2 regions of the Microbulbifer sp. A4B17 genome follow, and region 2 is predicted to be linked to the other one. Evidence: predicted binding sites of a transcription regulator. Region 2 holds the regulator's gene; the other holds the start of a gene.
What was found. The regulator LexA, encoded in region 2, represses DNA repair genes until DNA is damaged. The targets are predictions, from matches to a motif close to ACTGTNTNTANANACAGT.
Positions count from the first base shown of each region.

Region 1: ruvC (crossover junction endodeoxyribonuclease RuvC) is a predicted target of LexA. The motif match lies at 10,554-10,571, and genes of this name have one in related genera.

Region 1 covers NZ_CP029064.1:800,439-815,718, forward strand. Annotated here, with positions in the region: gene BTJ40_RS03605 (HupE/UreJ family protein) at 1-338, opposite strand, end outside; gene BTJ40_RS03610 (peptidylprolyl isomerase) at 501-752, opposite strand; gene BTJ40_RS03615 (hypothetical protein) at 777-1,355, opposite strand; gene BTJ40_RS03620 (DUF4345 family protein) at 1,586-1,990, shown strand; gene BTJ40_RS03625 (sterol desaturase family protein) at 2,059-2,889, opposite strand; gene BTJ40_RS03630 (helix-turn-helix transcriptional regulator) at 3,068-4,135, opposite strand; gene BTJ40_RS03635 (lytic transglycosylase domain-containing protein) at 4,139-4,705, opposite strand; gene BTJ40_RS03640 (proline--tRNA ligase) at 4,827-6,554, opposite strand; gene BTJ40_RS03645 (HU family DNA-binding protein) at 6,778-7,176, opposite strand; gene BTJ40_RS03650 (FmdB family zinc ribbon protein) at 7,464-7,736, shown strand; gene aspS (aspartate--tRNA ligase) at 7,813-9,591, shown strand; gene BTJ40_RS03660 (YebC/PmpR family DNA-binding transcriptional regulator) at 9,697-10,440, shown strand; gene ruvC (crossover junction endodeoxyribonuclease RuvC) at 10,590-11,117, shown strand; gene ruvA (Holliday junction branch migration protein RuvA) at 11,176-11,787, shown strand; gene ruvB (Holliday junction branch migration DNA helicase RuvB) at 11,812-12,831, shown strand; gene ybgC (tol-pal system-associated acyl-CoA thioesterase) at 12,846-13,250, shown strand; gene tolQ (protein TolQ) at 13,255-13,944, shown strand; gene tolR (protein TolR) at 13,965-14,396, shown strand; gene tolA (cell envelope integrity protein TolA) at 14,404-15,198, shown strand; gene tolB (Tol-Pal system beta propeller repeat protein TolB) at 15,195-15,280, shown strand, end outside.
Region 2 covers NZ_CP029064.1:3,125,208-3,140,487, reverse strand. Annotated here, with positions in the region: gene BTJ40_RS13980 (transglycosylase SLT domain-containing protein) at 1-434, opposite strand, end outside; gene BTJ40_RS13975 (ATP-binding cassette domain-containing protein) at 591-2,450, shown strand; gene BTJ40_RS13970 (universal stress protein) at 2,502-2,945, opposite strand; gene BTJ40_RS13965 (hypothetical protein) at 3,091-3,621, shown strand; gene topA (type I DNA topoisomerase) at 3,829-6,516, shown strand; gene BTJ40_RS13955 (DUF6586 family protein) at 6,520-7,011, shown strand; gene BTJ40_RS13950 (hypothetical protein) at 7,099-7,356, shown strand; gene lexA (transcriptional repressor LexA) at 7,423-8,028, opposite strand; gene BTJ40_RS13940 (TIGR00730 family Rossman fold protein) at 8,189-8,827, shown strand; gene BTJ40_RS13935 (TetR/AcrR family transcriptional regulator) at 9,113-9,745, shown strand; gene nagZ (beta-N-acetylhexosaminidase) at 9,776-10,792, shown strand; gene BTJ40_RS13925 (mechanosensitive ion channel family protein) at 10,894-11,982, shown strand; gene BTJ40_RS13920 (cold-shock protein) at 12,282-12,497, shown strand; gene BTJ40_RS13910 (CsiV family protein) at 12,994-13,989, opposite strand; gene mfd (transcription-repair coupling factor) at 14,112-15,280, opposite strand, start outside.

The DNA.
Region 1 (15,280 bases), 2.3 Mb from region 2:
AAGATCAGGGCCAAAACGAACAACAAGTGATCGACACCGAAAAGAATATGTTCAACGCCCAGCACAAAGTAAGTTTGAGCGACTTGGAGCTCGCTGGTGGGTTGGTCAAGGGTCCATTCTGGCTGGTCTGGTGTCAGTCGGATAACTTGCTCACGCCCATCTAACCAGGAGATCCGCACTAGCGCATCGGTCATAGTGCTCTGTAGGCCATTGATATGAATAGATAGCTGTTGTAGCTCCCTGGGGTGATGGATGGTCCAGTGCTCTGTGTAGTAGCCCTTACTTATTTGCGCTCTGGGTTGGCTTAGGGGGGGAGGCAGCTTGGTCCAAATGGGCATTCAGAGCGAGGCGAAGATCGCCTTGTGCGGGCAATCGCCAAAGTACTTTAAATAACTGTGCATCAACTTGAGTGATGCCCAGGTAAGCCGGGCGCAGTTCGTGGGCAGATAGTATTGGAGTAAAGCTGAGGAGCAGAATGAACAGGAGTGGCCGGATGTGCATCACTTGACGGCAACCTCGGCTGAGAAGTTATCCGGCTTGTGGACAGTGACCTCGTAGTTTTTACGGTACTGGAGATACTGCTCCTGCAGAATCTTCTTTTGCGCCTGGGATTGCCAATCATTTAGTACGCGGCTGCGTATTTCAGCCAATGCCGGTAGCTGGGTGGACTTGATTTCCTCAAGGAGGACCAGGTGATTGCCGAAGGTCGAGCGGACTGGACCACTCCACTTGCCAATAGGCAGCTTGGACAATTGAGCGGAAAATCCCAGCCCAAATTACCTGTCTATTCGTGGCTCTGAAGTGCCGATAAAAGCAGCTGGCAGTAGGGTTGAGTCTCCAATCATTGGTGAAGCCTGACCGCTGTTTAGCTGCATGAGTAAGTCGTTAAAATCACGTGAATCTGATGAGGCCAGATCCACTGAGAAAAATCGTTGTTGGAAAGATAGGGTGGGGGGAAGCTGGTATTTATCGGCCTGGCCTTGAAGGAATTTCTCCAATACTTGATCGCCTGGGCCTTGAGTGTCAGCGAAATTACGTGCCGTAAGTTCCATTTTCATTTGTAGGCGGCGGATTACCGTGTCGTTCTCGGCTAATCCCAGGGCAAGCGCTTCCCTGTAAAGTATTTCCTCTCTTAGGTAATTCTCAATAAGTTGCTCCAGCTCGCTATCTGAGGGGTACCTGTGCCACTTGCGCTCAAAAACCGAACGTAGATGTTCGACGCGCCCCTCGCTGATAACAATCTCTTGTGCAGGCGGTTCCAGGATTTCTCCCAATCCCAATAGGATTAGGGCGATCGCAATAAAATACAGCAGGGGCTCTTTCGCCAATGACTTGAGGAAGGTAGTGGTATTCAAAAGCGCGGCCCTTATTTTGGAGTGGGTCGGAGTTGCGCTGTGGATTCTAATTATGGAAAGACATTCTCAGTTTGCCAGCAAGAAAATATTGATAAATCCATCGCTTTGTACCAAATTGGTGAATTGTTCCGGCGTATGGCGGGGTGTGGCTCATATATACTGTGACAGTACTCCAAAGCGGTGTTCCCCTTGTATAGGGGTGAGTAACAGAAATTAGAGGGGAGAATCGATTGAAATATTTGGGAAGAGTCTACTTGACACTCAATCTATTGATTTTTGCTTCTATTGGCCTCTGGGCCCTGTTTAAACCGCAGAGCCTTGCGAATGAAGTGGATTTTTCATTTGATACCCCCGAAGCCATGCCCGAGTTTATGGCCACTTATGGCGGGTTTATGTTGGCCATCGCGGTGATTCTACTGGTGGCTTTGGCTATGCGCCCGCACCGCAGGGTTGCTTACGCTGCGATGTCTATTGCCTATATCGGCTTCGCTCTTGGGCGCCTCTACGGAATGTTATTTATCAGTGGTTTTGACCAGCGCAATTTAGTGCTTTTTGCTATCGAAGTCGTCTTTGTGATCTGGGGACTTTACTGTTACCGAGAATCCCGCTGGTTGCCTTTGCAACATGGCCATTAACACGGTTGTTACAGCTAGCGGAAAGGAGCCGGGGGAACCCCGGCACCCATTTAAGTAATTTGAGTGGGTTAAGCGTGAGCTTTTACGCCTTCTGCTGCGCTGTTGTCTATTTCCACCTCTTTTTCTCCCCCGTGTAATTGCCCATCCACTGCTTGCCGGAAGACTTGCTTGTAGTCCTTAAATTCTGTGCCCATCCAGCGATCCCACCAAGTGAAGTAAAAGCCGTAGTTGCCCTGGAAGCGCTGGTGGTGCAAGTCGTGGTGAGTCGTGGTGGTGAGCCTGTCCATAGGGCCGTCGACCCAGCTGCGGGGATGGAACTCGCGGCCAGTGTGCAGCATGGCGTTGCGGAAGATGCTGATAAATAAAAAGGTGAACCAAATAGTTGGATTAAGCGGCAGTATCAGGGCAATCAGGGGAGAGAAAGCGCCCATCAGGACCGCTTCACCTACAGAGAAACTGTATGCCGTCCAGGGGGTGGGTGTTCTGGACTGATGGTGCAGGCGGTGGAAGTGTTTAAACACCTTGGGGTGGTGCATACCTCGGTGGGTCCAGTAAAAATAAGCGTCGTGGATCAAAATCACTACTGGCAGGCTGGCAATACTCCACCAGAGTGGATAATCGCTCCACTGCCAGTAAAATTTGGTCATTCCCAGATCGTGCATCATGGTAGTAATAACCCCTACCAGGGTAAAGATACACACCGTTAATAGTGAATAACTCACCTCCCGCCGAATATCTTTCCACTCGGCACGACGCTTTTGGATACGGCGCCGGTTCATCCAGGTGCGAAATAGCCAGCCGGCCAAAATACTCATTACTGAAGCGGCCAGCACATAGCGAAATAAACTCAACTGGAAATGTTTGGCTCCGTCCTGGGATATGTCGACTAAAAAATCCATATTCTCACCATCATTATTCTTCTATTGAAGGGAGACTCACCGGTGTTAAAACGGGTCTCGGTGAGCCGGGCACGCAGCGGGAAAATCACTTTCACCGCGCTCCCAGTCTGGGAGCCTTTTACTTTGCGGGCTTACGGAATATGAAAAAATGCTGACGGATTCTTTCAGGAGAGGAGATTCAGGCGGGCAGCTTTTCCCGGCGGTACTCAGTGGGAGTTTGGCTGTGACGGCGCTTGAAAGCAGCGTTAAACGGGCTCAAGGAGCGATAGCCGATGTCCAGAGCAATGGTGAGTACTGGCAAATGGGCCTGCTCCGGATCTGCCAACCGGTTGCTGGCCTCATCGATACGAAACTGATTTAGGTATTCGTTAAAATTGCGATAACCCAGGTGGCGATTAATCAACACACGCAGCACATGTTCGCGAATATCCAACTGCTCCGCAAGCTCTCTGATGGTGAGTCCGGTATGGCGATAACCACCGTTGTGCATATGTTCCTGTAATTTTTGCAGCTGGGTTTGCTGTTGTTCATCCAGTTCAGGTGGCGGAGCTAAAGGCTGTTCTTCCTCCTCTGGCTCGCTGCTCTTCGGGCGCGGCAGGGATTCTCCCAGAGCGCTGGGGGATAGGGCCAGCAACCATAGGCAGGCCACCAGTGACAACAGGCTGGCAAATAGCGCGTGCAGTGTCGGTACACCGTTGGGAAGCGGGCGGTAGGCAAAGATAGATTCTGCGCCAATTACCACCAGCATATAGGCGCCGACGGCGATAAGCAGGGTTGTGCGCAGGCGTCGGCGCTCTGCGACCAAGTCCAGGTGAAACTGCCGTTGTAGTGTCAGTAGGCCGAGGCTGATTAAACCGAGTTTGAGTAGCTGCGAAAGGGTAAATAGTGGGGATTGCTGATCTGACGTTAATGGCAATGGTGCGTGGTAGGCCACTATGCCGATGACCAGGGTAATACCAATCGGGATCCAGCCCCACAGGGGAAAAGGCTCTTCCTCGCGGCATAACAGGTGAGTAAACAGCCAAAAAATTGCGGGAATCAGAGTAATTGGCAAGTTAAGCAAGAGCGCAGTAGGTCCACTCAATTGTGGCAGGATGGGCCAGAGTAAATAGCAGATCACGGCTATCAGCAGGGCCAATAAGCAGCGCCCGGCAACAAGCCGGTAATGATGTATAGCAACCTTGGTTGCTGCCAATAAAAGAAGAGCGCATGCACCGCCGGAGAAAAATAAGTAGCCGGCGGTCATCGTTTATCTCCAGCGCTCGGCCCAGGCATCCAGGACCTTGCTGCTATAAGTATGGCGGCCGTAGCTACCATTGTAATAGGCGAGGGCGTTGGCCAGGTTGCCTTTGGCTTTTTTGATGTAGTGTTTAAGAATGGTACATCCGTACCTTAGGTTGGTGTCCATATCGATCAGGTTATCGTCGGGTCGACCGATTTCATTTTTCCAGAATGGCATTACCTGCATCATACCCAGAGCGCCAACGCGGGATATCGCATAGGGGTCAAAAGCACTCTCAATCTGGATAACCGCCAATACAATTTCCGGGCGCAGCCCGGCCCGAGTTGCCTCCCGGTGGACGGCTTTCAGTACGTGCATCCGCCGCTTGGGATCTTTGATATAGCGGGACAGAGGCTGGGATTTAGACATTAGCCACACTTCCGCATCGAAGCGGTCCACAAAGCTGTCGGCCTGGGTAACTGCGTCCTGCAGGGCGAGGCGCAACTCCGGGTCGATCTCGGCTCTACTGCTTTGAGCCTGGGCGGCACAGCAGGTAAGGCAGAGCAACAAGAGGGCGGTGGCTTTTTTTATCATGGGGTGATTCTACGAAAAGCCCGGCAAAATGGGCAGCGTGATTTTGTGACGCCGCCGATAAAAAGCACTTTTGCCGTGAGAGGTCCCGGCCCGCTTGGGGGCAGACCGGGCGGCTCGACAATTATTGATTAAATTTTTCCAATAACACTTCTTCGAGCTGGGATACGGCAAACTCCTGGCTTTCCGCGTCGCCGCGACCTTTATATTCCACGACACCTTTTTCCAGGCCTCGATCGCCGATAACAATACGATGGGGAATGCCGATCAGCTCCACATCGGCGAGCATAGCGCCCAGTCGTGCTTTGGCTTCGTCCATCAGCAGTACATCAATGCCTTTGCTACACAAGGACTCATACAGGTGCTCGCACTTCTCCCTTACCACATCGCTTTTGTGCATATTGATCGGCACAATGGCGAGCTGGAAAGGTGCGATAGCAGTTGGCCAGATAATGCCGGAGTCATCGTGGTTTTGTTCGATCGCTGCAGCAACGATGCGGGAAACGCCGATGCCATAGCAGCCCATGGACATAACCTGCTCTTTTCCGTTTTCATCCAGTACTGTGGCATTCATAGCGCGGCTGTACTTATCGCCCAACTGGAAAATGTGGCCGACCTCGATACCCCGTTTGATTTCCAGGGTGCCCTGGCCATCGGGGCTGGCGTCGCCTGCCACTACATTACGCAGGTCTTCGACGCGGCCCAATTCCACATCGCGACCCCAGTTCACACCGGTTAAGTGGTAGTCATCGCGATTGGCGCCGCAGATAAAGTCTGCCAGGTGCGCCGCAGAGCGATCCACAACAGTCTCGATCTTCATGCCCACCGGGCCCAGGGAGCCAATGTTGCAGCTGAGTTCTTCGGCAATGCGCTCTTCTGGGGCGAACTGAATGGGGCTGGCGATTCCAGCCAGTTTCTCTGCCTTTAATTCGTTCAGCTCGTGATCGCCGCGCAGTATCAGGGCAATTAATGGAGCGGTTTCACCCTCTTCACACTCGCCCAGAACAATCAGGGTTTTTACTGAGTGGGCGGGATCACTTTTCAAAAACTCGCTGACATCGGCGATGGTTTTTTGGTTCGGCGTATGAACTTCCTGCATCTCCTGCGACGGAGCAGGGCGCCCGCCAGCTGGGGCAACCGCTTCAGCCAATTCGATATTGGCGGCGTAGCGGGATTCTGTGGAAAAGGCGATATCGTCTTCGCCGCTCTGCGCCAGCACGTGGAATTCGTGGGAGCTGGAACCACCGATTGAACCGGTGTCTGCCAGTACCGGACGGTAGTCCAGGCCGATGCGCTCAAAAATTCGGCAGTAGGCACCGTGCATAATATCGTAGGTTTCCTGCAGGGAATCCTCGTTCACGTGGAAGGAGTAGGCATCCTTCATGGTGAATTCGCGAGCGCGCATTACGCCAAAGCGCGGACGGATTTCATCGCGGAATTTAGTCTGCACCTGGTAGAAGTTGGCGGGCAACTGCTTATAGCTATTGATTTCACCGCGGATCAGGTCGGTGATGACTTCCTCGTGGGTCGGGCCCAGACAGAAGTCATTGTTGTGGCGATCCTTGATGCGCAGGAGTTCGGGGCCGTACTGCTGCCAGCGGCCGGACTCTTCCCAAAGCTCTGCCGGCTGCACGACCGGCATCAATACTTCCAGGGAGCCAGCACGGTCCATCTCTTCACGAACAATGCGCTCGACCTTGCGCAAAACCCGCAACCCGGTGGGCAGCCAGGTGTAGAGACCTGAAGACAGGCGACGGATCATACCGGCACGCAGCATCAGCTGATGGCTGATTACCACTGCGTCGTTGGGAGTTTCTTTTTGGGTTGCAATGAGATAACGAGATGCGCGCATAGGACTTATATGGATTCTATTACGGGTAAGCAGGCTATTTTACGCTATTCGCCGGGCAATAAATATTGCCTGGGGGCGGTATTGCCCCGAAGCGGATTGCCTTTAGCTATACCGGGGTATCTGTTTAATGGGTGCCTGGGTACCGCTCTGGGATCTATTCACAGAGGGTGAATAAAAAACCCCGCATAAGCGGGGTTTTTAAGCTGAGGTTTTACAGAGTGTATTAGTTCTCTGCCATTTCCTTCAGCTTCTTCAGTGGGCGGACTTTAACCTGGATGCTGGCAGGCTTCGCCTTGAAGGTAGTCTCTTCACCGGTGAAGGGGTTGATACCTTTACGAGCTTTCTTAGCTGGCTTTTTCACGGTGGTGATTTTCATCAGGCCCGGCAGGGTGAATTCGCCAATTGCGCGCTTCTTGATGTGGCCTTCGATGATATCGTTCAGCTCGTCCAGTACAGATTGAACCTGCTTGCGGGACAGCTCGGTGTTCTCAGCAATCTGATTCAGTACTTGAGTCTTGGTGTACTTTTCCTTGATTGCTTTTACTTTCTTGGCCGGTGCAGCTTTGGCCGCAGCTTTCTTTGCCGGGGCCTTTTTGGTAGCAGCTTTCTTGGAGACAGCCATGGCTTACTTCCTTCTTTGTTGTTCGGTATATATCCGGTAAAAGTGTGTTTTTTCTCCCGCTGCGCTGCATCCGTAGCGGGTGTCTCAGCGGGTGATGGGGGAAGTATATATAGTTTTTGTTCGGCCGCACGGAGAAATACTAGAAAAATAGTGCTTTTTTTACATTTTTTAGCCTTTAGTCGCCTTTATGGGACGCTTTACCCAGTGAAAAGACCCGTGCAGCTTCTTACCTCTGTAGGCCTCATGTATACTCTCTCCCCCTTTTTTTAAGCACCAGGTACTGTGTAATGCCGATCTATGAATACCAGTGCAATGCCTGCGGCCATGAAATGGAAGTTTTGCAGCGGATGAGTGATGACCCGCTCAAAGACTGTCCAGCTTGCGAGAAGGCCGAGCTGCGCAAGAAAATCTCAGCGGCTGGGTTTCGCCTGAAGGGCGCCGGCTGGTATGAGACCGACTTTAAAACTGGTAGCAAGAAAAACCTCGCTGGCGGTGACTCAGCCAATAGCGGCAAGGCCAAAAGCGACAAGTCTGGCACAGCGGCGGCAAAGACGGCCTAGGCGAGCTGTGCGGAGCTGTCCGCGCGGTGTACCCTCTAACTAATCTTTTACCTATCGATAACGGGAATTTTCATCCATGCGCAGCGATTACTGTGGCGTCCTTCGTTCCGCGGACATTGACCGCGTAGTAACCCTCTGTGGCTGGGTCGACCGCCGCCGCGATCACGGCGGAGTGATTTTTATCGACCTGCGCGACCGAGAGGGCATTGTTCAGGTGGTATTCGACCCGGATGCGGCCGAGCACTTCGAAATGGCCGATCGCGTGCGCAGCGAATATGTGCTTAAAGTGACAGGTCGTGTGCGCGCCCGCGCCCCAGAGGCCGTGAATCCCAATATGGTGACCGGTGAAGTAGAGGTTTACGGCACCGAACTGGAAATTCTGAATACCGCTGAGACAGTGCCTTTCCAGCTGGATGAGCACACCGATGTGGGTGAAGATATCCGCTTGAAATACCGCTACCTGGACCTGCGTCGCAACGAAATGCAGAACAACCTGTATTTCCGTTCCAAGCTGACTACCGCGATCCGCAATTACCTGGATGAGCACGGTTTTCTCGATATCGAGACTCCAATCCTGACTCGCGCCACTCCAGAGGGTGCCCGGGATTACCTGGTGCCGAGCCGCACCCACGAGGGCAAATTCTTCGCCCTGCCGCAGTCTCCGCAATTATTTAAGCAGTTGCTGATGGTTTCTGGTTTCGATCGCTATTACCAGATCGCCAAGTGTTTCCGCGATGAGGATTTACGCGCTGATCGCCAGCCCGAATTTACTCAGATCGATATTGAGACCTCCTTCCTCAATGAAGAGGAAATCATGTCGATCACCGAGAATATGGTTCGTAAACTGTTTAAAGAGTTGAAGGGTGTTGATCTGGGTGAATTCCCGCGCATGACCCACTACCAGGCAATGCTGCGCTACGGCTCCGATAAGCCGGACCTGCGTATTCCGCTGGAGATGGTAGAGATCAAGGACCTGATGACCGAGGTGGACTTCAAGGTATTCTCCGGACCTGCCAACGATCCAAAAGGCCGTGTTGCCGCGATCAAGGTACCCGGCGGTTGTAAGAAACTGACCCGCAAGCAGCTGGACGATTACGGCAAGTTTGTCGGTATTTATGGTGCCAAGGGCCTGGCGTATATCAAGGTTAACGACCGCTCTGACCTGGAAAATGGTCTGCAGTCGCCAATCGTTAAATTCCTGCCGATTGAAACCCGCGCAGCCATTCTCGATCGCCTGCAAGCGGAAGACGGTGATGTTCTTTTCTTCGGTTCGGACAAGGCCAAGATTGTCTCCGAAGCCCTGGGTGCATTGCGTTGCAAGCTGGGTGAAGATTTGGATCTGTACACCAGCGAGTGGGCGCCTTTGTGGGTTGTCGCCTTCCCGATGTTTGAAGAAAATGACGATGGCAGCCTGACTGCGTTGCACCACCCGTTCACTGCACCTTCCTGTACTCCGGAAGAACTGGAGAAGAATCCGCTCGAAGCTCTGTCCCGTGCTTACGATATGGTACTTAACGGCACTGAGTTGGGTGGTGGTTCTGTTCGTATCCACGACCAGTTGATGCAGGAAGCGGTATTCCGCATCCTGGGTATCGATGCACAAGAGCAGCGCGAGAAGTTCGGCTTCCTGCTGGATGCACTCAAATACGGTGCTCCGCCCCATGGTGGCCTGGCCTTTGGTCTGGATCGCCTGGTGATGCTGATGACCGGTAGCGATTCTATTCGCGATGTGATCGCTTTCCCGAAAACCCAGAGCGCTGCCTGTGTGATGACAGATGCCCCGGGTGCTGTGGATGCGAAACAGCTGCGTGAGCTGAGCATTCGCCTGCGACAAAAAGAAGAAAAAATCAGCTGATTTTTCCCCGATGGGCCGAGCGAAGCGGGCCCATCCAATCGTGGTGATGGGCGATTCGCTTCGCTCTTTGGCCCATCCTACGCACTGACTGAAGAGAGACGGAAAATGGCCGGACATAGTAAATGGGCCAATATTAAGCACCGCAAAGCAGCTCAGGATGCCAAGCGGGGCAAGGTCTTTACCAAGATCATTCGCGAGCTGACGGTAGCCGCCAAATCGGGTCCAAACCCGGACGATAACCCAGCGCTGCGCGCCACTATCGATAAGGCGCTGGGTGCCAATATGAAGCGCGACACCATCGACAAGGCCATCGCCCGTGGCGCCGGCAATGCTGAGGGTGAAAACTATGAAGCCGTAGTTTACGAAGGCTACGGCGTTGGCGGTGTAGCGGTTTTAGTGGAGTGCCTCACAGACAACCGCAACCGCACCGTTGCTGAAGTGCGCCACGCTTTTACCAAGCGCGGTGGCAACCTGGGTACCGACGGCTCGGTGAGCTACCTGTTCACCCGCAAAGGTCAGATGTATTACGAGACCGGTGTGGATGAAGATACTTTGATGGAAGCGGCCCTCGAAGCCGGAGCTGAGGATATCGAATCCAACGATGACGGCAGCGTTGAAGTTACCACTGAATTCCAGGACTACCTGACGGTCAAGGACGCCTTGGTTGCAGCCGGTTTTAAGCCGGACAATGCTGAAATTGCCATGATTCCGTCCACTACCATTCCGCTCGATAAAGACGGTGCTGAAAAAGTGCTCGCTCTGATCGAGATGCTGGAAGACCTGGACGATGTGCAAAATGTTTACACCAATGCGGATATCCCGGCAGAGGTGATGGAGGAGTTGGGCTAAGGTCCGCTCCTCAACTGGAGGTGGGCTCAGTCCCGCCTCTGGTTTTTATCTTTTCAGACCCTTCTTACACTCCTTCCCTTGACGCTACCTGCCCGCCTTGGGACACTCCCACCACTATATAAACATACAGATATTTGGAGAGCTGCCTTTTGACCCGAATCCTGGGTATTGACCCCGGCTCGCGAAAAACGGGCTATGGAATTATCGATGTGGAGCGGGGCAAGGCCCGCTATGTGGCCAGTGGAGTGATTCGCATTCCAGAGGGACCCCTGCCAGAGCGCCTCAAACTGATTTTTGATGCTGTGAGCCAAATCGCTCAACAATACCGTCCAGCCCAGATGGCGATTGAAAATGTCTTTATGTCCAAGAGCGCCGGCTCCGCCCTGAAACTGGGCCAGGCCCGGGGGGCAGCTATTGTGGCTGGGGCAAACATTGGTCTGGAAGTAGCTGAGTATGAAGCCCGCAAAGTGAAGCAGGCGGTGGTCGGTAACGGTGCTGCGGATAAATTGCAGGTACAGCATATGGTTAAAACACTGCTGTCCCTGCCGGCATCGCCACAAGAGGATGCCGCCGATGCACTCGCCGTGGCACTGTGCCATATGCATACCGAGCAGACTCTGGTAGTTACCGCTGGCGGAGCGCGCAGTCGTTTTCGTCGTGGCCGTCTCAGTGTGTGATCGGCTGATAGAATTGGCTCCTATGTAGGGCGCAGACAAAATAAACCTGGAATAACACATGATTGGAAGATTGACTGGTACTCTGGCCGCTGTGCAGCCCCCCCTGTTACTGGTGGATGTACAGGGAGTAGGTTATGAAGTACTCGCACCCATGACCACGATTTTCGAACTGCCAGCCCTGGGCCAGTCGGTGCAGCTGCACACCCATTTGGCGGTATCCGAAACCGCCCAGCAGCTGTATGGCTTTATCCGCGATGGGGATCGCAAACTGTTTCGGACCTTGATCAAGGTAAGTGGAGTAGGCCCCAAGATGGCCCTGGCTATTTTATCCGGGCTGGACGGTACGGCCCTGGCCCGTTGTGTGTCGGAGGATAATGTAGCGGCGCTGGTTAAGGTTCCCGGTGTGGGTAAAAAGACCGCTGAGCGCCTGATCGTAGAGTTGCGGGATAAATTGACCCCGGACTTTGGCGACGCCAATGATATCCCTCTGATGGCCGCAGCTGCCGAACCCAAGGTGGATCACACCGGCGAGGCGGAGAGCGCTTTGGCTGCTCTGGGCTACAAGCCCTCTGAAGCCAGTAAAATGGTGGCCCGGGCCAGCAAGGAGCAGCCGGGTGCCGATAGTGCGGCCTTGATTCGCCTGGCCCTTAAGGGAATGGCCCCCGCTTAATCTGAGTGCCCTGGAGTTGTTGCAATGATTGAAGCCGACCGTTTGGTGGCACCGGGACCTGCGGGCCCCTCGGGCCAGGAAGAGCAGTACGACCGCGCTGTGCGCCCCAAAACCCTGGACGATTATGTGGGTCAGCCGGTGGTGCGGGAACAGATGGAGATTTTTATTCAGGCCGCCAAGTTGCGCAAAGAGGCCCTGGATCACACCCTGGTATTCGGCCCGCCGGGACTGGGGAAAACCACCCTGGCAAATATTATCGCCGCCGAAATGGGGGTGGCCATTAAGACCACCTCAGGCCCGGTACTGGAAAAAGCTGGCGACCTGGCGGCATTAATGACCAATCTGGAACCGGGGGATGTGCTGTTTATCGATGAGATCCACCGCCTCAGCCCCCATGTGGAAGAGGTCCTGTATCCAGCGATGGAAGACTACCAGCTGGATATTATGATCGGCGAAGGGCCAGCGGCGCGCTCTATCAAGCTCGACCTGCCACCCTTTACCCTGGTGGGGGCTACCACAAGGGCGGGTCTGCTCACCTCGCCACTGAGGGATCGCTTCGGCATTGTCCAGCGCCTTGAGTTCTATAACGTCGAGGATCTCACCAGTATCGTGCGCCGCTCAGCCGGTTTGATGGGGGTGGATATGGATGAGGGCGGTGCCTTGGAAGTTGCCCGTCGAGCCCGCGGTACTCCCCGAATTGCCAACCGCTTATTGCGCCGTGTGCGTGACTACGCGGAAGTTAAAGGTGATGGTGCCGTAGATTCCGCCATTGCCGATGCAGCCCTCAATATGCTCAATGTGGATTCCCGTGGCTTCGACCAGTTGGATCGCCGTATGCTATTGGCCATGATCGAGAAGTTCGATGGTGGACCGGTGGGAGTGGACAGTCTCGCTGCAGCGGTCAGTGAGGAGCGGGATACCCTGGAAGATGTGTTGGAGCCCTACCTGATTCAGCAGGGTTATATCGCCCGCACACCGCGGGGGCGAGTGGCAACTGGCCTGGCTTATGAACACTTCGGCCTGCCGAAGCCCGATAATAAGTAGTGAGAGAGGATGGAGTGAAGGAAGTTTTCAGTATTCCGCTGCGAGTTTATATAGAAGATACCGACGCGGGCGGTATCGTCTATTACGTGAATTATTTGAAGTATATGGAGCGCGCGCGCACAGAACTGCTGCGCTCCCTCGGGTATGATAAGCCGGCGATGCCGGAACAGGGGCTGTTGCTGGTGGTGCACTCCGCTGAGATCCAGTATCGAAGGTCAGCTCTCCTCGATGATGCATTGCGCGCTACGGCCTCGATTGGCAAACTGGGGCGGGCCGCAGTGACTTTTGAACAAAAAATCTGGCGCGGCGATGAGCTAATTTGCGAAGGCGTGGTCAAAGTTGCTTGTGTCGCTGACGACAGCCGCAGGCCCTGTGCCCTGCCGGAACCTATTTATTCAGCATTAAAGGCAGTTATTTAAGAAGATGAACGCCGGTGAACAACTTTCTCTTTGGGGGCTAATCCAGAACGCCAGCCTGTTGGTACAGTTAGTAATGCTGCTGCTGTTACTGGCCTCTGTGGTGTCCTGGGTCATGATTATCCAGCGCGGACTCTACCTGTCCCAGGCCAAGCGCTCCCTGAACAATTTCGAACGTCGCTTTTGGTCCGGTGCCGACCTGAACAAACTCTTCCGCGAAGGTAACGAGCGCGCAGAAAAAGGCCGGACCGATGGTGTTGAATCCCTTTTTCGCGCTGGTTTTACCGAGTTTACCCGCCTGCGCCAGCAAGGCAGCAGTGGCCCCGAAGCGGTAATGGAAGGCACTGAACGGGCCATGCGTGTGGCTATGTCCCGAGAGCAGGAAAAGGTGGAAATGAACCTGCCGTTCCTGGCAACCGTAGGCTCTGTCAGTCCCTATATCGGCCTGTTTGGCACCGTGTGGGGGATTATGAATTCCTTCCGTGGCCTCGCCACCATGCACCAGGCCACCATTGCCACGGTCGCACCCGGTATCAGTGAGGCGTTGGTGGCTACTGCTATGGGTTTGTTCGCAGCAATTCCTGCGGTGATGGCTTTTAACCGCTATTCCGCCAAGGCGGAGTCGCTGTTGTCCAGCTACGAAACTTTCGCCGAGGAGTTTTCCTCTATCCTGCACCGCAAAGTGCATTCCGGCTGAGTAGTGAGTAGGCGAGCCCTATGAGTGTGTTTCGCAAAGGAACCAAGAAGAAGCTGGTCTCCGAGATCAATGTGGTGCCCTACATTGACGTAATGCTGGTGCTGTTGATTGTCTTTATGGTCACGGCACCATTGTTGATGCAGGGGGTCAAAGTCGACCTTCCAAATGCGCCCTCGGCGCCGATGGAGGAAACCGATGAGGAGCCGCTGATTATTTCTGTGCGTTCCGATGGCACCTATTACCTGAATCTGGGGACTGACGAGCAGAGCGCCAAGTCGCTCGAAGAAATTAAACAAACGGTCGCTAAGGTATTGCGCCAAAAGCCGGGAACCCCGGTTTTGGTGTGGGGTGACACCGAGGCTCGCTATGGCCTGATCGTCAATGCCATGACCGAACTGCAGCAGGCGGGAGCGCCCAGCGTCGGCCTGGTGACAGAGCCACCTCAGGGGTAGGGTGCCGGTGAATAAAGGCTTTTATGCATTGGCGATTATCATCAGCCTCGTTTTGCACGGGGCGCTGATAGCTGCCATGACCTACGGCTGGGAAGCCAGCAGTATGCCCGAGCACAAACCGATGCCAAAGTTTGTGCAGGCAAAGCTGGTGACTATTGAAGCGGCAACACCGAAGAAGAAACTGCCGAAAAAGGTCGATAAAATAAAACAGCGTGCTGAGCGCGAAGCGGAGCAAAAACGCAAGGCTGAGGTCGAACGTAAGCGCCGTGCAGCCCTGGAGCAGAAGAAAAAACTCGAGGCGGAAAAGAAACGCAAGGCAAAAGCCGAAGCAGATCGCAAAGCGCAGGCAGAAAAGGCCCGCCGCGAGAAAGAACAGCAAGAGAAGGCGCGCAAAGAAAAAGAGCTGAAGGAGAAGCTGGCTCAAGAGCGCCAGAGTTCTTTTGATGAGGCACTTCAGGATGAAGAGGACCTGCTGGATGCGAATGAGGCCGAGCAAGCGGTGATGTCCGTTGGCCAGGCGATTCAGCAGCAGATTGAGGCGGTATGGAGTCGCCCGCCCAGTGCCCGAAACGGTATGCTTACCAAGGTAAAAATAAACTTTGTCCCCACCGGTCGGGTGGTGGCAGCTAATATCGTCGAGGGCAGTGGTAATGCCGCCCTGGATCGCTCGGTACTGACCGCCATTAAAAAGGTGGAAGTATTTCCCGAAGTGGCCGAGCTGGCCCAAAAGGAACCGGTGATATTCGAGCGGGAAGTCCGCACAACCATTTTGAACTTTAAAGTCGAAGATCTGCGCCAATGATCAAGAGTTTACTGAAGACAGTCGTTATTATTGCAATCGCCTCGGTGAGTCTGGGGGCCCGAGCCCAGCTGGTGGTGGATAT
Region 2 (15,280 bases):
GAGGCGCGACTGTACTGTTCAGGTTGGTAATAGCGCAGGAAAGTCGCATATTTCTTCTGGCTGCCGAGTTGACGCAGCAACCTGACCATCATCCAATCGCCGATGGCTGTGCCTCTATTGTTTTCTAAAAATTGATCAATTTCTTCTAAAGGTAATTGGTGCAGTTTTTCACTGAGCTCCCAATAGTCAATATAAGCGGCAAGTGGATAATCTTTCAGTTCAGCTTTGAGCGTCCGCAGGTGCCGTCGGTCCTTGTTTTTGATCGCCTGCCGGGACTGGTGCAACTTTTGTCTCTGTGCTGCACGATCACTTTCGGACACCTCCGGTGCCTTAAGGGTTGCCTGAACTGGTTGTCCATATACGGGCAGAGCTCCAAAGAGATAGGCGATGATTAGGGCGGAAAGAAGCGCGATTCCTTTTGCGTCAGCTGACATCTCAATTACCTCAGTTGGACATGTGTTTCCAGCTATGACTGACTATACGGTAAAAACGCGTAAAATAGCTGATTTTTCACAGAACCCGAAAGAGCCAACTTCGCTTCTTTCATCAGCGGGAATGAGGTTCGGGTTTGATAATTGTAGTGCCTATTTATGTTGCTTCTATTGGATGGGGTCAGTCTTCGTTACGGGACCCAGGTACTGGCAGATAATGTCAGCGCAAAAGTTGAGCGTGGAGATCGTATATGCCTGGTGGGGCGGAATGGGGAGGGAAAATCCAGCCTGTTGCGCCTTATTGCCGGGCAAATTGACGCAGATAGCGGCGAGATTGTTCGTGCCAGCGGTATGGTTCAGGCGGTATTGGAGCAGGAATTGCCCGCCGATTGTACCGACTCTGTCTACGCATATGTGGCGAAGGGGTTGGGTGACATCGGCGCTGTTTTGTCGGCGTACCGGGAGTCCCCAACAGCGGATCTTCAGGCCAGAATCGAATTGGCTCACGGTTGGGAATTGTTGCCAAAAGTAGACAGTGTTTTGGATCGTTTGGGGCTCAATGCGGACGAAAGAGTTGCCGACCTCTCCGGTGGTTGGCAGCGTCGTGCGGCTCTGGCTCGTGCACTGGTGGTGGAGCCGGATCTGCTGATTCTCGATGAACCCACCAACCACTTGGATATTACTGCGGTAGAGTGGCTGGAGAATTTCCTTGCCAGCTATCGCGGCGCCCTTTTGTTTGTGAGTCATGATCGTGCTCTGGCGCAACGCCTGGCCACCAGTGTCTGGGACCTGGATCGCGGATACTTGCGGACCTTTCGCTGTAAATTTGATCGTTACCAGGAAGAAAAGGAGAAGCTTCTCGAAGAAGAGGCAAAAAATGAGGCCCTGTTTGATAAGAAGTTGGCGCAGGAGGAAACCTGGATTCGCCAGGGGATCAAGGCGCGCCGGACTCGCAATGAAGGGCGGGTAAGAGCGCTTCAAGCGCTGCGGCGCCAGAGGGAGGCGCGCCGGACCCAGCAGGGGATTGCCAAGATGGCCCTGGATAGTGGTGAGATGTCCGGCAAGCTGGTCGCTGAGTTGAAGGGGGTCACTTTCGCCTATCCCGATGAACAGCCGCTGATTAGAGATTTGTCATTCACGCTGATGCGCGGAGATCGGGTCGGTTTAATCGGCCCCAACGGTGTCGGTAAAAGCACTTTGATCAAGTTGCTGCTGGGAGAGTTAAAGTCCCAGGAGGGAAATGTTCGCCTGGGGACCAAGCAGCAAGTGGCTTATTTCGATCAGCGCCGGGACCAGCTGAATCCCGATTTAACCGTGCTCGATAATGTCGCTGAAGGTCGCGACTCCGTGACTATTGGCGGAAAGAGTCGCCATGTAATGTCTTATCTGGCAGATTTTCTTTTTAGTGGCGTCAAAGCTCGCACAAAGGTCAGTGCCTTGAGTGGTGGAGAGAGAAATCGCGCCTTGCTGGCAAAATTGTTTAGCCAGCCCGCCAATATTTTAGTGCTCGATGAACCCACCAATGATCTGGATGTAGAAACTCTGGAACTGCTTGAGCAGTTACTGCTCGACTTCGGCGGCACTGTTTTGCTGGTGAGTCACGACCGCGCCTTCCTGGATAATGTGGTGGGATCATGTCTCGCATTTGAAGGTGATGGTCGCATTCGCGAATACGTTGGTGGCTATGGTGATTTTGTACGCCAAGGGGGCAGCTTTGTTGCAGAGCTGAAAGAAGCAAAGCCTGCGGCCAGTAAACCGAAAGAGAAGCTTCAGGAGGAGGCTCCGGCGAAGAAAAAGAAACTGAGCTATAAGCTGCAGAGAGAGCTGGATAGCCTTCCCATCTTAATTGAGACTCTGGAAGAAGAGATTGGGGATATAGAGCAAGAGGTTGCTGACCCCGGTTTTTATCAGCAGGAACAGCAGCTGGTGCAGTCCAAACTGAATACCCTTACGGAAAAACAAGCTCAGCTTGAAGAGGCATTTGAGCGCTGGTCAGAACTGGAGGGAGGTGACGAGTAAGAGACTGGGGGAAGTTGCAATTAACGCCTCTTCCCCTCTATCTCAGCCGGGTTATTCGTCGTCCATATGCACTCGAATTGCCAGAACATCGCATTTGGCTCCATGGAGGACGCCATTTGCGGTAGAGCCGAGTAGTAGCGCCAGGCCGTGTCGACCGTGGCTGCCGATAATTATCAGATCTGCCTCAATATCTTTGGCCATTCGGTGAATCTCAGTAGATGGCTGGCCGAGGATTACATGCTGGCGATCGGAGGGGATATTTAGCTGGTCGGCTGCTCTCTGAAGTTGTTCCTTGGCCTGGGACTGCAGCTGCTCCTGTACCTCGGAAAGGTCCATCGGGATATCGCCGCCGTAGGCAAAAGTCAGGGGCTCAATGGCATGCAGTAAGCTCAACTCCGCACCAAACGCCTCGGCCATTTCTGCAGCTCTTTCGAGCACCTGGGAAGACTCTTTTGAGAGGTCCAAGCCCACGAGGATGTGTTGGTATTTCGCCATAGTTAACCTGCTCCTATCCCTTTTATTGAATGTGAAAAACACCCTTGTGACACCTATTTTGAGTCTACCGTAAAAAAAACCGATTGACATAGATCACGCGGAACACCGCACAATAGTCACTTTTTTCCACTGATGAGGTGTGGTTATGTCTGATTGGTTGCCGGTGATTATCATCGGGTTTGCCATCGCGCTGGTGTTGGGTCCGGTGATGTGGCTAAAACCCAATGCGCGTGACAGCCGTCTTGCGGACCTGCGCAGTCGGGCGGCCCAGGCTGGCATTACTGTACAAATCCAAGCACTGCCTGCGGCTTTGGGTGATGGTACTGCAGCTGTCTACTATCAACGCTGGCAGAACCGCAAAGATCTGAGAGTAGGCTGGGTTCTGGACAAGCAAAGAATTGACCACGAACTGAATTTTTCTGGTGTTTGGGATTGGGCAGATGGTCAGCCAGCGCCGCAAGAGGCGTGGAAGTATTTGCGCCAGATGTTGGAAACATTGCCGCGGGATGCCTGTGCCATAACTGCAACCCCGGTAGGTCTCGGGATTCAATGGCCGGAGTCCGGTGGTAATCAGGCCTTCCAGAAACTTATGAAGTCACTGGATGAGTACACTCCTTTAATAGAGGAAGCCATTCGAAAAGTCAGCTCCCATCCGGCGAGTGAGGAGCTGTCCTGAGCACTCCAATAGTGGTGTAAAAGAGCGTCTACTAAGTCGCATTTCGGCAGACTGACCAGTGCTAATTTTGATGACTGAGAGTGGAAAATTGTCAGCTTTGCTTGACCGCGCTTGAAGTGAGGCTTATATATTCGCGCAGCACAAGCCCGATAAGAGGGCTTGAAAGACCTGCAACAGTAGTAAATTTTCATTTGAAATCAAAGGCTTATGGGTAAATCACTGGTCATCGTCGAATCACCGGCCAAAGCGAAAACCATCAATAAATATCTCGGCAAGGACTTTGTTGTGAAGTCCAGTGTCGGCCATATTCGCGATTTGCCCACTGGTGGGGGCAATAAACAACCGGTTGACGCAAAAGAGCGCGCGCGTCGTGCGGCGGAAACACGCAAGCTTTCCCCCGAGGCGAAAGAGGCTTACAAGCGGAAGAAAAACCGCGATCAGCTGATTAAACGCATGGGGATCGACCCGGATCACGAGTGGCAGGCCCACTACGAGATTTTGCCGGGTAAAGAGAAAGTGGTGAGCGAATTGCAAAAGCTCGCCGAAGGCGCCGACCATATCTATCTCGCAACGGACTTGGATCGCGAGGGAGAGGCGATTGCCTGGCATTTGCGCGAGGCAATTGGCGGCGATAACGATCGCTATCGCCGTGTGGTGTTTAACGAGATTACTAAGTCTGCGATTCAGGAGGCCTTTAAAGATCCCGGCCGATTGAATATTAATCGCGTAAACGCCCAGCAAGCGCGCCGCTTCCTCGATCGGATCGTGGGCTACATGGTATCCCCGCTCCTGTGGGAGAAAGTTGCCAGGGGCTTGTCAGCGGGGCGTGTACAGTCCGTCGCGGTTCGCCTAGTGGTTGAGCGGGAGCGGGAAATTCGCGCGTTTATCCCGGAAGAGTACTGGACTCTGTTTGCCGATACTGCGACGGCAAAGGCTGCCAAGCTGCGCCTCGAGGTGAAGAAGCAGGCTGGTGAGGCCTTCCGTCCTACCAACGAAGAGCTGGCGATGAGTGCTGCCAAGCAGCTTCAGTCCAGTGAGTTTGTTGTTTCCGCCCGTGACGACAAGCCAACCAGCTCCAAACCCAGCGCACCATTTATTACCTCCACCCTGCAGCAGGCGGCCAGTAATCGTCTCGGCTTCAGTGTGAAGAAAACCATGACCCTGGCCCAGCGTTTATATGAAGCTGGCCATATCACCTATATGCGTACCGACTCTACCAACCTCAGTAAAGAGGCTGTGGAATCGGTGCGGGACTATATCGCCGAGAATTACGGCGATAAGTATTTGCCGGAAAGCCCTAATAGCTATAGCAGCAAAGAGGGTGCTCAAGAAGCGCACGAAGCTATCCGCCCGTCCGATGTGCGTATCGCCCCGAATATGTTGTCCGGTGTTGAGCGGGACGCAGAGAGATTGTACAACCTGATTTGGCAGCAATTCGTCGCCTGCCAGATGACCCCCGCCCAGTTCACTTCTTCTTCCATTGTGGTCAGCGCCGGTGACTTTGAGCTGCGTGCGCGGGGCCGTGTGATTCGCTTCGATGGCTTTCTGAAAGTAGCGCCACCCAGCGGTAAGAAAGATGAAGACCTGGTGCTTCCAGATGTGAAGGTTGGCGACAAGCTGTCCCTACAGCAACTTGACCCCAAACAGCACTTTACCAAGCCGCCGGCGCGGTTTAGTGAAGCGGCTCTGGTTAAGGAATTGGAGAAGCGCGGCATCGGTCGCCCATCCACCTACGCTTCCATTATTTCCACGATTCAGGATCGTGGTTATGTGCGGCTGGAGAACCGCCGTTTTTATGCAGAGAAAATGGGAGATATTGTTACCGACCGCCTCAGTGAAAGCTTCAAGAACCTGATGGATTACGGATTTACCGCAAACCTGGAGGAATCCCTGGATGCGGTTGCCGACGGTGATAAAGGTTGGAAGCAACTGCTCGATGAGTTTTACCTGGACTTTTCCGGGCGCCTGGAAAAAGCGCAATCTGCTGACGCGGGAATGCGTCGCAATACGCCGACAGATACCGATATCGAGTGCACCAAGTGTGGCCGCCACATGCAGATCCGCACCGGCTCCACTGGGGTATTCCTGGGTTGTTCCGGATACGCGCTGCCGCCTAAAGAGCGCTGTACCAATACCATGAATCTGGTTTCAGGCGATGAAGCGGTCGATGCGGATAAAGATGAGGAAGCTGAATCCAGATTGCTGCGGGAGAAGCGCCGCTGCGGCAAGTGCGGCACAGCCATGGATAGCTACCTGCTGGATGAACAGCGCAAATTGCATATTTGTGGCAATAACCCGGATTGCAACGGCTACGAGATAGAGCAGGGCACTTTTAAAATCAAAGGCTATGACGGCCCTATCATCGAGTGCGATAAGTGTGGCAGTGATATGCAGTTGAAGTCGGGCCGCTTCGGCAAGTACTTTGGTTGTACTAACGAAGACTGTAAAAACACCCGTAAGTTATTGAAAAATGGGCAGCCGGCGCCACCAAAAATGGATCCGGTTCCCATGCCTGAACTGGCATGTATCAAAGTGGAGGATCACTATATCCTGCGCGATGGTGCCTCTGGCCTATTCCTGGCTGCCAGTCAGTTCCCGAAAAACCGTGAGACTCGTGCTCCCTTGGTCAAAGAATTGCTTCCTCATCAGAGCGAGATAGATCCAAAGTACAGCTTCCTGTTTTCTGCACCGACACAGGATGACAGCGGGCGGGATACCGTGGTTCGTTTCAGTCGCAAAACTCAGGAGCAATATGTTCAGTCTGAGGAAGAGGGCAAGGCTACTGGTTGGCGTGCTTTTTATCGCGATGGTGGTTGGAAAGTAGAGGCTTCTACCAAGAGCACTGCCGCCAAGCGCAAGAAGCCTGCGGCTAAAAAAACGGCGGCAAAGAAGTAGATAATGACTAACCCTTATACGATTCATGTCACTTCGGCTCTGCGCAAGAGCCAGCTGTTGCTGCAGCAGCCATGGGATATGCCCCTTCAGCGCGATGCGCTGGAGGAGGCTGCCTTGATGCAGCTGTGCAAAGCCTACCGGGCCTTTCTTGCGGAACAGGCGACTCAGCTTCAGCTCGAATTTGAGCCGGAGTCCCCGCAGTTAATTATTGATGCGCTAAGGGGGCAGGGAAGGGCCAGCGCGGAGGCTAATGAGTTATCTGGCTTGGTTAGCGACCCACAAAGCTGGCTGTTTCATATGCTCCACGCCTGGAAAGAACAGCAGAAAATATCTGTGGTTGCGGGTGATAAAAAACAGCAGGCAAATTTAATCCCGTTGTACAGTGATGTTGCCAAGCCGGAATTTGCACCCTTGTCCAAAGAGCTGCTGTTCGAATGGCATCGCTGCTTGAACGAGTTGGTGGTGAGGCAGCGCGCTCATTTGGATGAGTGCTGAAGAACCCCCCATAAAACGAGCGAATGAAACTTTTCGCGAGCCTGTGGTACACTGGGCGCAAACTGTTGTGCCGTGAAGGAAAAGCGAATGTCCTCCGAAACTTTTGAAATTATCGAGCTGGCTAATGGCGATGTAGCCTTGCGTCGTGCTGGCCATAAGGAGGACCCTTTGGTGAGCATTTCTTTTTCTGCAGAAAGTCTTCAGTTTCTGCGAAAGAATAAGGTTGCTGTGGCCCGAGCCATGTTGGAAGCGGGTATTGAAGCTGTACAAAATCTGGACGATCTTGAAGCAGGTTACTTCGAAGAAGAAGACGAGTTGATGCCGGTAAATCATACTATCCACTAATACCAGCATTACCACGGGTTTTAATAACAGCGGCCAATGGCCGCTGTTATTGTTTTGAGGATATGCTCAAGGTGTCTGGCGGATCACCCCTACCGCCAATCCCTCAATAACAAAGTTCTTATCTCTCATATCGACTTGAATTAATTCAAAGTCATCATTTTCAGGAAGCAGCTGAACGGTTGCCTGGTTCCCTTTGCGACGAAAGCGTTTCACGGTGACTTCGTCATCGATACGGGCAACTACGATTTGGCCGTTACGCACCTGTTCGGTCTTTTGTACCGCCAGTAAATCTCCGTCGAGAATACCTGCATCTCGCATACTCATGCCGTGCACTCTAAGCAAGTAGTCTGCGGGTGGATGGAAGAAGCTCGCGGGCAAGTCGCAATAATCTTCAATATGTTCATTGGCGAGGATCGGGTTCCCCGCAGCAACCCTTCCTACAATTGGCAGGCCGGATTGGTGATCGGGTATTCGTATGCCTCGGGAGGCGCCGGCAACCATCTCAATGGCGCCTTTTCTGGCGAGCGCTTTCAGGTGTTCCTCGGCGGCATTGGGCGAGCGGAAGCCGAGCTCCTGGGCAATTTCTGCCCGTGTTGGTGGGTAGCCTGTTTCATCCAGGTAGGACTTGATCAGGTCGAGAACCTGGGACTGACGAGCGGTGAGATTGGTCATAGATTTACCTAGTTTTCTGTATTTATATACAGTTGCTGGAATTATATACAGATTTATTGTTCGTGCAATCCTCAGGTTTTAGCCTTTGTGAGCTGCTACATTGAGGGAGAAAGTAAGGAGACAAGAAAACGTTGAAGGAACTGACAATGAGGGAAAAATAATGTTGGATGCAAAAATGCAGGAAGCCTGGAGAGTGCTTCGTATTCAGTCTGAACTGGTTGATGGAATTGAGCGACTGATAGCCTTGGGTGGCGCTGTGACAGTATTTGGAGGGGCTAGGTTCACAGAAGACAGCGCCGAGTATAAGCAGGGCGTTAAACTGGGGGAGCTTCTTGCAGCGGAAGGTATTCCCGTGATCACCGGTGGTGGGCCGGGACTGATGGAGGCCTGTAACCGAGGGGCCTTTGGGCAGCCGGGCACATCGATTGGATTAAATATAGAGCTGCCTTTTGAGCAGGCGGCAAATCCATATCAGGATATCAGTTTGAATTTCCGTTACTTTTTTGTGCGGAAATTTATGTTTGTAAAACACGCGCTCGGATTCGTCGGGCTTCCCGGGGGATATGGCACCCTGGATGAGCTGTTTGAAGCGCTTACCCTGGTGCAAACACAGAAAGTGCGGCGTTTTCCTATTGTGCTGGTGGGTAAGCACTACTGGAGCGGGCTTTACGATTGGTTGGTGAATACCGTTTTGGAACGCGACTGTATCGATGCCGGCGATCTCGATCTCTTTCATGTTGTTGATAGTGTAGATGAGGCTGCGGCTTTGATAATGAAATATATGCAGGTGAAAGATTAATTGCTCCAGGAGAAAATTAAAGTACTAAAGATTTTTTCAGAATGATGCTTGTTTGCGCCGCTTTCACTGCAGAGGGTTGAGACGGCTGGTGGGAGTAGGATGCCTGTCTAAGTTGGCGGGAGATCAATTCCCTGGGTACTGATCTTACCGCCACTCATACTTTTCCCTGTTATTTTTGCTCTTGAGTCTCGTCTGTTGGACTCTTGCCGAGCTGACTCTGCGACGGTGAGAATGTGCTACTCTGGCGTCGATTAAACGTATGTTTTAAATGGTAGTTTGAGACTTATGAGCCAAGCAGATACGGTCAGCCGGATACTCGACGCAGCGGAAGTGCTGTTTGCTGAACGGGGTTTTACTGAGACCTCATTGAGAACAATCACCAGCACAGCCGGCGTCAATCTGGCAGCGGTTAACTATCACTTCGGTTCTAAAAAGGAATTGATACAGGCGGTATTTGAGCGCTTTTTAACACCTTTTACCTGTGCGTTGGAAGCAGAGCTTGATCGTCGCCTTGCCCTGGGGCAGCCCTTGGGGGTGGAGGAGCTGATTGAATGTCTCTATCGGGTTGGGCTCGGAAGCCTGGGGCTGGAGGGGAAGGATCCGCAGCGATTTATGCGCCTCTTGGGGTTAGCATATACCCAGTTTCAAGGGCACCTGCGCCGATTCATCGTATCCCGATATGGCGATACCTATCGCCGATTTGCCGGACTACTGGCCGAAGCTCTGCCGGGCTTAGACCCGGAAACTTTCTACTGGCGCCTTTATTTTATGCTGGGTGCGACCATTTTTACACTGTCGAGCCACGATGCCATTGAGGCTATCCTGCAGGAAGATTTTGGCGCCGACAGTACGCTCAGCCAGACCCTTGAGCGATTGGTGCCGGCGGCTTCAGCCATGCTGAAGGTGGAAAATCATTGAGTGTGCTCATAAAGCGATAAGGAATTTTATATGTCTCTACCACTCGGACCCGTAATGGTGGATATCGAGGGGCTTGAACTTACCGATGAAGACTGCGAGCTGCTCAGGCACCCGCTGGTGGGAGGGCTTATCTTCTTTGCCCGCAACTACCGTGACCGCCAGCAGCTCATTCAACTGGTGAAGTCGATCCGTGCTGTGCGCCCGGAAATCCTGTTGGCTGCGGATCAGGAGGGTGGCAGGGTTCAGCGGTTTCGCGATGATTTTACGCGGATACCATCCATGCAGGCCCTAGGCTCTGTGGCCAGTGGTGAGCAATTGCAGGATGTGGGCTGGCTGCTGGCGTCGGAGTTGCTTGCAGTGGGGGTGGACTTTAGTTTTGCCCCGGTTCTGGATGCGGATGACAGTCACAGCCGGGTGATTGGTGATCGTAGTTTTAGCCCCGATCCGGCCAGGTTAACCGCTCTGGCCCGCCCGTTTATTCAGGGGATGCGCGAAGCAGGGATGGCTACTACTGGCAAGCACTTTCCAGGTCATGGCCATGTACTGGAAGACAGCCATGTTGAGTTGCCAGAGGATAAGCGCTCTTTAGAGCAGGTTTTGGAAACTGATGCACTCCCCTTTATTGACTGCATCGGCACCCAGGAACTGACTGCTGTGATGCCGGCTCATATTCGGTTCGTCAATATCGATAGCCAACCGGTCGGTTTTTCCCGCTATTGGTTGCAGGATGTATTGCGGCGACAACTGGGGTTTGCCGGGGTGATTTTCAGCGATGATCTGTCGATGGAAGGGGCAGGGGCGGCCGGAGGTTATGGCGATAGGATTCGCGCCGCTCTGGAGGCCGGTTGCGATATGGGCATCGTATGTAACAATCGGATAGGCACATTTGAGGCTCTGGCGGCACTGGATACCTTTGTGCCTAGGCCTGAATCTACTCATCGGTTGTCGGCGATGAGTGGCAGGCCGGTGATTGGCTCCTGGGAGGAACTTGAAAAGAGTGCGCGTTGGCACAGAACCCGGGACTGGTTAGCTTCAATAATGCGCTGAGATAAATTGCTGTAATCCGTTCCCTGTGGCATAGGTGTTTCATGCGGATATTGCGGACTGTTGGTTAAAACGGAGGGGTTCGAGTGGAATCCGTTGAGAGCATGCTGTTGTCCTGGCTCGGTGAGAATCGGGTCTGGATAGTTTCAGTTTTCCTAATCGTGCTTGCCTCTGGCTTGGCAGCCTGGCTTTTTAGCCGGTTTGTGCAGCGAATGGCAGTTCGTGCCGAAAAGACAGTGAACCCCTGGGATGATGCATTAGTGGGAGCGCTCTCCCCCCCGGGGCAGGTTTTAATCTGGTTGCTGGGTTTGACCGTTGCTGCACAGCGTGCCGGGGATGCAACGGGAGCAGAGATATTCTCTTTGGCTGCACCGGCACGGGAAATTGGCCTGATTCTGGTGATGGCGTGGTTCGCCTGGCGGTTCTCCCACAGCGTGGAGCACAACTTGTGTGACCCTCGCTATATGGGCAAGCCGATGGATGCCACGACGGTCAGGGCCATCGGCAAGCTGGTTCGGGCCTCAATTGTGATCACAGCGGGAATCGTGGTCATGCAATTCCTGGGTTATAGCGTCAGCGGTGTTTTGGCGTTTGGTGGTATCGGCGGATTGGCTGTGGGCTTTGCTGCCAAGGATCTGCTGGCAAATTTCTTCGGCGGCCTGATGATCTACCTCGATCGGCCTTTTGCGGTGGGTGATTGGATTCGCTCCCCCGATAAGGAAATTGAAGGGACCGTTGAGGATATCGGTTGGAGGCTGACTAGAATCCGCACTTTTGATATGCGTCCGGTTTATGTCCCCAATGGGATCTTCACCCAAATAGCAGTAGAAAATCCTTCCCGTATGTTAAACCGGAGAATTTTCGAAACTATTGGTATTCGATATGAAGACGCCCATCATATGGCGGCAATAGTGGCAGATGTTAAAAATATGTTACAGGAACATCCTGAAATCGATTCTAATCGTACGCTAATTGTTAATTTTAATAGTTTTGCTTCCTCATCTTTGGACTTCTTTGTATATACCTTTACGCGAACTACTGACTGGGTACGTTATCACGAGGTAAAACAAGATGTTCTGCTAACGATTCTTAAGATAATCGAAGGATATGGAGCATCCTGTGCATTCCCAACTTCAACATTACATATCGCCGATATCCCTTCATTTACGAGAGAGGCCGCGTTAGACAGTTGAGGAATGGGAGTGCAATAAGGTACAAATGATTAGTTTATAATTGAGCGCCTTTGGAGATTTTGACGGTTAATTACGCATATTGGGAAAAACGTAGTATTTATTTCACATAGAAAACTAGACACTGGCGCTGTTTTATCTAAGAATCAGGGTACGTCCTTTGAGTATATGCTCATCGGATTAAGCAAGATAGCATTCTGCATGGAGCAGTTTGTTAACAATGGGGTGGCGTTTGCCCCTCTTGCCGAATTGAGCAGTGAGGTAAAAGAGGTAGGCGCAATAACAATAATGAGGTTTTCTCAATGAGTGATCGCGTTACAGGTACAGTGAAGTGGTTTAATAACGCACGGGGTTATGGCTTCATCACCTGTGGAGAAGGAACTGAAGATATTTTCGTTCACTATCGCAGCATTCGCGGCGAGGGCTACAAAACCCTTAATGAGGGGCAGGCGGTAGAGTTCGAAATGCAACAAGGTGACAAAGGACTGCTGGCGGAAGATGTTGTTCCCTGTGAGTGATTTATAGATCACTCGTTGAAAGAACTGTTGTCGTGTAGGGTCCTGCGGCTCATTGACGCCGGCCCTGTCAGCGCCTCTGAAAAGCGGATCTTTATGATCCGCTTTTTTGTTATCTGCTTTGCAATAGCGGCAGTTTTTTAAAAGCGGGTTTGTGTCCCAGTTGGCGAATTTAGTCATATCCTGCTTTTCCGAAAACTGTGTGTACCTTTCTGATATTTATTGCGCCCAATATTGCTGTGCAATTTGTCGCTTCAATGGTTTTGAGATCGAGTCTTATTGATGGCCTTTTTTCGCTATTGGAGGTTGGCGGTATTTACTTGTTGGGTGGCCGTATTTTAATTGGAGATAAATCAATTAAAAATAGAGTTGGGTGCAGTGTGTTTGCGCGACTGGTGAAATTAATTCGTTTGGGGTTTAAAGGTTTGGGGATTGTTGAAAATAATAATCCCCACAAATTTTGCGGGGACTATTAATGAAAGTTAATTATTTAAATAAATTAACTTTCCGACTGTTTGTCTTTTACTTGGTTGTTCTCAGGCATTTCTATATCTTTTAATCCTTCCTTGGGCTTGGCTACAGTTCGCACTTCAATAAGAATACCGAATGCTGGGTGGTCGATATAATGCAGTTGGCCACTGCGTAAACGTCGCTCGTGTTGCAATCTCGCGACGTGGGCAACATATAAAGGTTCTTCTTTTTTAAATTCTGGCTCGCCCAATGTGAGTGGTTCTTTGGTATTAATTGCGTCTTGACTATTTTCGATATCAAGCCCGCTATTTTGTGGATACGAACTTTCAATATCACTGTAGTTGCCCGTTATAATTTGCAGAGGTTTTTCCACTTTATTTTGCGGACGCTGGGGAAGGAGAATACTTTGCTCCCCGGGCTGTGTGTAAAAGTCATTTAGCCATAGATTAGTACTGATATGTAAATAGCGGGCAACGCTCAGAGTGATAGATCCTTCAAGCTGGCTGTGTCCACTGAGCTGGCTGCCGCCATCAATCAGAATGGCCGGGGAGTTTCTCTTGGTTTTTAAAACCTGTCGCCAGGCCTTGTGAAACAGCACCCTGTCCCCGGCGCGGGTAATTGCCGCAGCTTTGTTGTCCAGTAACCTGGGTACTGGCCTTAATAGTAGGTTTGGTGCGGCGGGTTCAGCAACTTGCAAGGTTTCGCCAGTGCCTTCTCCAAGGTCGGTTGATTCGGGAGCAGATGGGCTGCTCGTTTCATGTGAGGATATGATTTCATCAAGCGATAACACCTCCTCTTCAGCATTTGGGAGTAGGGTGTGCAAAGTTTCAAAGTCGATCCACTGTGATGGATACTGAAGGCGGGGTGTCGTCGGCCAGGTCTCTGCGGTTTTTTCCATTCCCTGAGGGCGCTCGAATACGATCATTTCTATTTCGAAAGTATTGCCAGCGTAGTTGACGGCCTGGGCACTGGTAGCTGCCAGCGTGAGCGCCAGGGTTGAGCAGAGGCTAATTATCCTTTTCATGGGTTTACCACTTAAACAATTCTATTTGGGTGCCAAGGGTGTTATCGCCGATAGGCCGTTCAGCAGGAGTAGGAGACTGATTAGTTTTGTCGTCAACTCCCGCCGCTGCCTGCCGGATGGTATCACTGTGCAAGCTTTTCCAGAACTTCGTTAATTTCCTGGAGCTTGCGGTCAGTACCTTCCTCATCAAGACTGAAATTCAGTTGGTTGGCGCCGGCCAGTTGGTAGCGTCCCGGCTGGGTCTGCACCATCTTAACCAATGTGAGCGGATCTACACGGGTATTCTCCGCAAACTCGATACGCCCTCTCGCAGCTGAGGCCTCTAGTTTACGGATGCCCATGCTTTCAGCCGTCAGCTTTATCTCAGTAGTACGGAAAAGGTGTTTTACCGGCTCCGGTAGCAGGCCGAAGCGGTCGATCATCTCCACCTGAAGCTCCTTCAATTGCTGCTTGTCGGGAGCATTGGCGATGCGCTTGTACATGATCAGGCGGCCGTGGACATCGGGCAGGTAATCTTCGGGAATCAGTGCAGCAACCCGCAGATTGACATCTATCGCTGGGGATTCGAGGGGGTCGTCAATATTTGGTGTCCGGCCCTCACGAATGGCCTTCACCGCTTTGTCGAGCATTTCCATATACAGGTTGAAGCCTACACTCTGGATTTGCCCGCTTTGCTCTTCGCCCAGCAGTTCGCCCGCGCCGCGAATTTCCAGGTCGTGAGTTGCCAGGGTAAAGCCTGCACCTAAGTCCTGGGCCTCGCTAATCGCTTCCAAGCGCTTCACCGCATCACTGGTCATGGAGCGCTTGTTGGGAGTCAGCAGGTAGGCATAGGCCTGGTGGTGCGAGCGACCCACGCGACCGCGTAACTGGTGAAGCTGAGCCAGGCCGAACTTGTCGGCGCGCTCGATCAAAATTGTGTTGGCAGTGGGGACGTCGATACCGGTTTCGATAATGGTGGTACAGACCAGGACATTGAAGCGCTTGTGATAGAAGTCGCTCATCACCTGTTCCAGCTCCCGTTCGCGCATCTGGCCGTGGCCTATGCCGATGCGGGCCTCGGGAATCATCTCCTGTAATTCCCGCGCGATTCGCTCAATGCTTTTGACTTCGTTGTGCAGGAAATACACCTGACCACCGCGCAGGATTTCCCGCAGGATAGCTTCTTTGACCAAGGCTTCATCGCGCTCTCGCACGAAGGTTTTCACAGAGAGACGCCGTGCCGGAGGGGTGGCGATCACCGATAGATCGCGAATACCGGCCATGGCCATATTCAGGGTGCGGGGAATGGGGG